DNA from 2 places in the Bacteroides sp. AM23-12 genome. Region 1 is predicted to be linked to the other one. Evidence: riboswitches for the same ligand, from Rfam matches in the RefSeq annotation. Region 1 holds a riboswitch; the other holds the start of a gene.
The links. A riboswitch is a leader RNA that binds a small molecule or an ion and turns the genes downstream of it on or off. The one in region 1 is predicted to bind thiamine pyrophosphate.
Positions count from the first base shown of each region.

Region 1 (4,194 bases):
ACGCTTTGTAGACGCTGCCGGTCCGGCTGCTTACGTCACCCGCATTCGTGCCACTTTGCTACGGGATACGGGAGCAACGATCAGTCCGTTCAATGCCTTCATCCTGCTGCAAGGGCTGGAAACACTTTCTTTGCGTGTAGAACGTCATGTAGAAAACGCGCTAAAAGTGGTGAACTTCCTGAATAATCATCCGAAGGTGAAGAAAGTCAATCATCCGTCACTCTCCGATCATCCGGATCATGCACTCTATCAACGCTATTTCCCGAATGGTGCAGGCTCCATCTTTACGTTTGAAGTAAAAGGAGGACAGGAAGAAGCACACCGCTTCATCGACAGTCTGGAGATTTTCTCGTTGCTGGCCAATGTAGCTGACGTGAAATCACTAGTCATCCATCCGGCAAGTACCACACACTCGCAACTTAATGCGCAGGAACTTGCAGAACAGGAGATTTATCCGGGCACTGTACGTCTATCCATCGGAACGGAACATATCAATGACCTGATAGCCGATCTGGAACAGGCACTCGCCAAAATCTGACATTAGATTCTAACCTATTTGTCTGTTAAAATGTGATTGACAACAAGACGCAATGAAGATTCGGGGATTGAACTTTCCATCACTATGATACGTTATAACAATATAACATTAAAACATTGCAGTTATGGAGAAATATTTAATACACAGCAACGAACTGCATCTGATAGACGCAGGGAAAATCCACCAGGCAGTAGAGAAAATGGTGGAGTCACTCGATCTTGCCGCAGGATCAACCAGTAATTTTGATCTCTATCAGGTAGTAGAAAGCTACTTTAAGGACCTTGAAAAAAGAAGGAAAATCAACCATGTACTGGGGATCAAAGAAGACCGATATGAATTTGCAGAAGACTTTGGCATCAAATAAAAAAGAAATTTTCCAATCACACCAGACAATTTGTTCATATAAAACGAGAGAGTCTCACCGAAGTGAAACTCTCTCGTTTTAGTATATATCTTATAGTGATCAGTTTCCCTGATGCACGGTAAGTTGCGGGAACGGGAAGTTGATGCCTTTTTCATTAAAGGTTTCATAAATAGTCTTGTTTATATCAAAATAAACTCCCCAGTAATCTGCCGTATTCACCCACACACGGGCTACCACATTCACACTGCTGGCATCCAGCGCATGAAGGGCAATAAACGGGGCGGGATCAGTCAGAATACGATTGTCGGCCGTCAGTATATCACGGACAATCTGCTGTACCTTATTATAATCTTCTCCATAATCCACGCCAACAATCCATTCTACACGGCGCGTTGTCTGTGTATTATAGTTTGTCACCACTCCGCTGCTCATTGCACCGTTCGGTATATAAATCACTTTATTATCTCCGGTAGTCAGAATGGTGTGAAATATCTGTATTTCCTTGACCGTTCCGGAAACTCCCTGACTTTCAATCCAATCTCCTACCTTATAAGGCTTGAAAAGCAATACGATCAGTCCGCCGGCAAAGTTCTGCAAGTTACCGGACAACGCCATACCGACAGCCACACCGGCAGAAGCCAACAGGGCTGCAAAAGAAGTTGTTTCGACTCCCAGAGCACCGACTACGGAGATAATCAACAGAATGGTCAGCAGAATATTTACCAGACTCTTCACAAAAGTCTTGATGCTTATATCCACCTTTCTCCTGTCCATCAGACGTCCGACAAATCGGTTGAGCATCGAGATGAGGAAGCGTCCGACAATGAAGACAAGGGTTGCAATCAGGATGCGTTCTCCGGCACGGATACCGAAATCTACCAATTGCTGGGTGATCAGAGAAAGCTTATCCAATCCGTCCGCATTGGCTATCGCTTCTTCCATTAATTTATCTGCGACGATTTGTGTAGAATCCGCAAGCTGTGTTGCTGTCGCTTGAAATAATAGTAGCATAATTTGATAATTATATTAAAATGAATAAATAGCTGACTTGTCATATTTCAACAAACTACAAAGTTATATTGTTTTTAGCAAATCTAAAAGTTTTTTTTGCTTTCCTCCCGCAAAAGCAGTAATTTTGCCAACGATTCACTAAGTAGGGGTGCCTTAACATGACGGGCTGAGAACATACCCATAGAATCTGAACCGGGTAATGCCGGCGTAGAGAACTAATTAATAAGCAAGATGAAAAAAATGATGATGATGGCCGTCGCCTTATTGGGCGCAGGCTTCCCTGTCCATGCACAAACGAGTGCAAAGGATAGTCTGAAAGTAATCAACCTGCAAGAAGTGCAGGTAGTATCCACACGTGCTACAGCAAAAACTCCCGTAGCATTTACCAATATAGGCAAAGCCGAACTTAAAAAAGTGAACTTCGGGCAGGATATTCCCTACCTGCTGAGCATGACTCCTTCCACGCTGACCACATCGGATGCGGGATCGGGCATCGGCTATACGACTCTTCGTGTACGAGGCACTGACGGCACGCGTATCAATATCACTGTAAACGGCATCCCGATGAACGATGCCGAAAGCCACAACCTGTTCTGGGTAAATATGCCCGACTTCTCTTCTTCCGTAAAGGATATGCAAGTGCAACGTGGCGCAGGAACATCGACCAACGGCGCCGGTGCCTTCGGAGCCAGTGTCAATATGCAGACCGAAGGCGCGTCCATGAAACCGTATGCCGAGTTCAACGGTTCCTATGGTTCTTTCAACACCCACAAGGAAACTGTAAAAGTGGGAACCGGACTGCTGAACAATCACTGGACATTCGATGCCCGACTTTCCAACATCGGTACGGACGGATATATCGACCGTGCCTCCGTCAATCTCAACTCTTACTATCTGCAAGGAGGATATTTCGCCGAAAATACGTCTGTCAAACTGATCGCATTCGCAGGAAAAGAAAAGACGTATCATGCCTGGGGATATGCTACTAAAGCAGAAATGGAAGAACACGGAAGACAGTATAACCCTTGCGGCGAATATACCGGAGACGATAATGAAAAACATTATTATGCCGACCAGACGGATAACTATCTGCAAAAGAATTATCAACTCCTTTTCAACCATACTTTCTCCACCGCATGGAATCTGAACGTAGCTCTGCACTACACCAAAGGTGACGGCTACTATGAGGAATATAAAGAAGACAGATCTTTCGTAGAATACGGTCTGAAACCTTTTACAACAGACGGAAAAGAAATTTCGGAAAGCGATCTGGTCCGCCAGAAGAAAATGGATAATAAGTTTGGCGGGGGTGTTTTCTCCCTCAATTATACCAACCACCGACTAACGGCATCTTTGGGCGGAGGCATCAATCAATATCGGGGCAATAACTTCGGGAAAGTGACTTGGGTAAAGAACTACATCGGCGCACTATCTCCCGCCCATGAATACTACCGCAACCAATCGAAGAAAACCGACGGTAACATCTATCTGAAAGCAAGCTACGACCTTACCGGAGGACTAAGTGCCTATGCCGACCTGCAATACCGGCACATCGACTACACCATCGACGGAGCAAATGACAAATACGACTGGAATAAAAGTGCGTTGCGTCTGCTGGCCGTAGACAAGAAATTCGACTTTTTCAACCCGAAAGTCGGACTGAACTGGAATATCAACTCCAATCACCGTGTCTACGCTTCTTTCTCCGTAGCTCAAAAAGAACCGACAAGAAATAATTATACGGATGGCGATCCCGACAGTTATCCGAAAGCTGAAAAGCTGCTCGACTACGAAGCCGGATACACATTCGCCAATCATTGGCTGACAGCAGGCGCCAACTTCTACTACATGGATTATACCGACCAGCTTGTCCTCACCGGAGCTTTGAACGATATCGGTGAAGCCCTGACAGAAAACGTTCCGGACAGCTACCGGATGGGAATCGAACTGATGCTAGGTATCAAGCCCTGTAAATGGTTCCAATGGGATATCAATGCGACATGGAGCAAAAACCGTATCAAGAATTTTGTAGAAAACATTCCCATTTACGATGGCTGGAACTTACTGGACGTCGTAAGCGTTTCTCATAAGAGTACTCGCATCGCCTTTTCACCGGATTTCCTGCTGAACAACCGTTTTGCTTTTACCTATCAAGGATTCGAAGCAGCCCTTCAATCCCAATTTGTCGGCAAGCAATATATGACAAATGCAGAAGTGGAAGCATTGACTCTGGATAAGTATTTCGTGAGCAACCTAAATCTGGCCTATACATTCAAACCCC
Region 1 covers NZ_QTLF01000020.1:70,444-74,637, forward strand. The annotation lists gene DW640_RS15935 (O-acetylhomoserine aminocarboxypropyltransferase/cysteine synthase family protein) at 1-538, shown strand, start outside; gene DW640_RS15940 (hypothetical protein) at 663-902, shown strand; gene DW640_RS15945 (mechanosensitive ion channel family protein) at 1,002-1,913, opposite strand; TPP riboswitch at 2,048-2,144, shown strand; gene DW640_RS15950 (TonB-dependent receptor) at 2,145-4,194, shown strand, end outside.

Region 2 (4,194 bases), on a different contig from region 1:
TGGTGTCATATACGTATACTTCCGGATTCGGAGTAGCTATCTTTTCTTCTCCTTCGAAGCTGACACTGGGCACTTGTTCAACTTTCCGCATGGCTACACGGATGTTCGGATAGAGTTTACCCGGCAGATACACTTTCTGAGAACGGGAAAATTTTATTTTTTGTTCCATAGAATTTTATTATCGTATTATTAAGAATAGTGAAACAAACACTACTCCCTACTTATTACCTATTACTTATCACCTATTACTTATTCCAAAAATGCAGTTAAAGGTGAACTTGCTTCTGCTATAAAGTTATCAGCCTGCAGACCCAGTCCTGCTTCGTATGCCCGTCTTCCGGCTTCGGTGGCGGCTTTGAAGGCCAACGCCATTTCTACCGGATTGCCTGCTACGGCGATGGCGGTATTTACCAGTACGGCAGAAGCTCCCAGTTCCATTGCTTCGGCAGCGTGGCTCGGTGCACCGATTCCGGCATCTACGACAACGGGGATACCGGCCTGTTCGATAATAATCTGCAGGAATTCTTTGGTTTGCAGTCCTTTGTTAGTTCCGATGGGAGCACCCAGCGGCATTACGGTAGCGGCACCGGCTTCTTCCAGTCGTTTGCAGAGCACAGGGTCGGCCTGGCAATAGGGTAATACGATGAAGCCCAGTTTGACAAGCTGTTCTGTAGCCTTCAGGGTTTCGATAGAGTCGGGGAGCAGATAGCGCGGATCCGGATGGATTTCCAGTTTCAGCCAGTTGGTACCAAAAGCTTCACGTGCCATCTGTGCGGCGAAAACAGCTTCTTCCGCATCGCGTACTCCCGATGTGTTGGGTAGCAACTGGATATTCGGATGAATAATATGTTTCAGCATGTCGTCTTCTTTGTCATCCATGTCGATGCGCTTCATTGCTACGGTTACCATTTCAGTGCCCGATGCCAGAATGGCTTGTTCCATTACTTCATTGGAATTGAATTTTCCTGTACCCAGAAAAAGGCGGGAGTCGAACTCACGGCCTGCAATTACTAACTTTTCCACTTTTCAATTATTTTATTTGATTATACATTTCATGTTCAAAATCTTTCGTGTTTCCGCTGCCGGATCCTCCGCCCGAAGAATCGTTCCGGAAAGTGCTATTCCGTTCACTCCGGTTTCGAGTATGGCGGGTATATCCTCACAGGTGATTCCTCCGATGGCTACTACCGGCAGTTCGATATTCGCTTCTTTCATCTGAGATAAAATAGCGGCATAACCTTCCAGTCCCAGAACAGGACTCAGGTTTTTCTTTGTAGTGGTAAACCGGAAAGGACCGATGCCGAGGTAATCCGCTCCGGCACGGTAGTGCTGTACGACATCTTCGAATGTATTTGCCGTACCTCCGATAATAAATGCTTCTCCAAGTAATTGTCGTGCCTGATCTATCGGCATGTCTTTTTTGCCCAGATGCACTCCGTCCACTTCCAGCTTTTTGGCAAGTTCGACGTGATCATCCAGAAGTAAGATCGCTTCTTTTTCTTTGCAGAGAGGCTTTAGTTGGAGGGCAACAGCTTCCACCTCTTCATACGGAGCTTCCTTCATGCGTAGCTGAATCCATTTACATCCTCCTTCAAGTGCCATGAGTGCCGATTCGAAATAAGTATACCGATCGGTCTGGTGGGTGATAAATTGTAGACTGACCATACTTTTACCCTCCACAAGCCGCTTTGATGACCACGAGGTTATCATTCTCCTGTAATGCGAATTTTTCCCATTCGGAACGTGGAATCATTTTGTTGTTTACGGCAATAGCGATGCCTTGTGCTGGAAGTTCCAGTTGGGCAGCCAGTTGTGTAAGGGTAGAAGCAGGAATCATTTCCACCTCTTTGTTGTTAACTTGTACTTTCATTGTCCTATCAGTATTAATAAGTTGAAAGTAAATACAAAGAGCGTGCTTATATAGAAAGGCGATAAGAAAGAAACACAATCCCTACGTCAGTGCTAACTGCCTCAGGTTCCTAGGGTATAATCTCAGCCCCTCTTTGGGGCACCCCTTTGTCTTTACGGGAGCAAAGTAAGCGAAAAAGAAACAAAGATTCATCAAATTATCCGGTTTTTTTTCATTTTTCTTCCGATTCCCGTTTTTTGATAGGATGAGAAAAGACAAACCGTGCTCCGTTCTTATAATTCTTGTCAATCCAGATATCGCCTCCCATGCGTTGTATGGTCAGTTTGCAGATTGCCAGTCCCAAGCCTGTTCCCTGCACAAATTCGTTGAGCTTCTCAAAACGCTGGAATACCAGTTCCTGCTTGTCTTCGGGGATGCCCGAGCCTGTATCGGTCACAGAGAACAGCATACACTGGTCTTCTTCATCTATTTCATAATTCAGCGTGATACTTCCGCCGTCGGGAGTAAACTTCAACGCATTGTTCAGTAAGTTGATGATAACCTGCTGCAAACGTAGCGGATCGGTATAGAGCATATAAGGCTCTTTCGGCATCTGAAGCCTGACATCTATATCTCTTGTCCGGTTCTTTCTGGTCAGTGTGATCATGTTCTGGCAATGATTTACCAGTTCGCACCATTCATACTTGAACAGCAGTTTGCCTGATTCCAGACGTGATACATCCAGTACATCACTGATCAGTTGCAATAACAATTCGGAATTAGTCTGGATGATATCCGCATATTCCTTCTGCTCGTCCGTTGTTTCCACGGTATCGATCAGCAGGCTGGAAAAGCCGACAATGGCGTTCAGCGGTGTCCGTATTTCGTGGCTCATATTTGATACGAAGGCACTTTTCAGTTGATTGGCTTCTTCGGCACGCTCTTTGGCATAACGTAGTGCAATTTCCGATAATTCCAGTTTCTTTTTATCTTCCCTTAGTTGGGCTGTAGTCTTCTCAAGGTGATTCTTTAAGATTTTTGTCCGGTAATAATAATACAGTGAGATAAACAGTCCGCCTATCAGTACAAGGAAGGTAAACAGGATGAATTGCACTTCCGTCCGATATGCCTGAAAGAAAGACACCTGTTGGTTGATGATAAGTGAATTGAAAGGTAGTTTCTTGTCCTGAAATCCCCATTCATGCAGTTTGTTGGCATCAAATTTGTATCTGTTGGGCAACAAATGAATGTGGCCGACATTGTTTTTCCCCTTGTCCAGAAATTGATAAGCCTGTTCTCCCATGCTTCTCCCTATCCCGTCGTATTGGGGGATATATCCTCCGATTGCCCAATAACCGATGGCGGTAGCAGTCAGGCTGAAAACAGGCAACTCTGGATTCGCTTTGGAGAAAGCATATACAGAGTTGTTCATATACGTTATGCCCCGATTGTCAATTCTCCAGATACCCAGTAGTGCAACCGAATTTTTGGGGACATCGCGTAGTTGTTTGGCGGCAGCATCAAGGGTGTGGATACGGCCGTCAATATAGGTCGTCGATATTTCCGGATAGCGTTTCATATTCTTTTTTACCCACGCTTGTTCGGCAAGTCCGTTGTAGGTGTTGTCCGAGATGAACACTAAATGCTCCATATCCGGATAAAAGCTTCGCATCATTTCTATGTCCTTATCGATATCATATTCATATGTGTTACAGTATATTATATTGTATTTGTTCATTCTTTCCGTTAAGTCGATACTCTGAGGTTCATAAGTCCGTATATCAATAGAGTCTTCCGGAATACGGATGCCGTTGCGCGATGCCATAGCGCAAAATACGGGCAGTTGTCTGTACTTCTCGTCTTCGAGGTGCAGGAAACTGCTCCACGCTTCGCCACCCAGCAGGATAACCAGCTTGGCGTTCGGATGTTTGTCCAGAATGTTGGTAAGTCTTTTTTTCCATTTTCTGGATTGATTGAGGTCGGTAACATTCATGTTTTCTACGATGGTGGAATACTTGCCACCCAGTTGGCGGTACGTTTCTACGAACGTGTTGATATTATCGTAGGTATATTTAGTATCGGAATTATAGGACGTCACGAAAAGAATCTCCTCTTCCGGTTCTTCCGGAATAGCCGCATTGCCTGTAAAGGAGAATAAAAGAAAGGAAATAACGTAGACAATGCGCCATTTTTTATTTTTTAGCTGAAGTGTCATAATTGTCTGTTTTGATTTTCGGCTATTGCAAAAATACAAATTATGCCTTTGAAATACAATAGATAGTTTAGTTTTTTATGCTAGAAAAAAGGCCGCTGTGAAATTCACAACGACCTTTTCAATAGTATAG
Region 2 covers NZ_QTLF01000004.1:78,885-83,078, reverse strand. The annotation lists gene thiC (phosphomethylpyrimidine synthase ThiC) at 1-169, opposite strand, end outside; gene DW640_RS05610 (thiazole synthase) at 250-1,023, opposite strand; gene DW640_RS05605 (thiamine phosphate synthase) at 1,036-1,665, opposite strand; gene thiS (sulfur carrier protein ThiS) at 1,670-1,870, opposite strand; TPP riboswitch at 1,932-2,026, opposite strand; gene DW640_RS05595 (HAMP domain-containing sensor histidine kinase) at 2,082-4,064, opposite strand.
Region 2: another riboswitch for thiamine pyrophosphate. It lies ahead of thiS (sulfur carrier protein ThiS); the one in region 1 lies ahead of DW640_RS15950 (TonB-dependent receptor).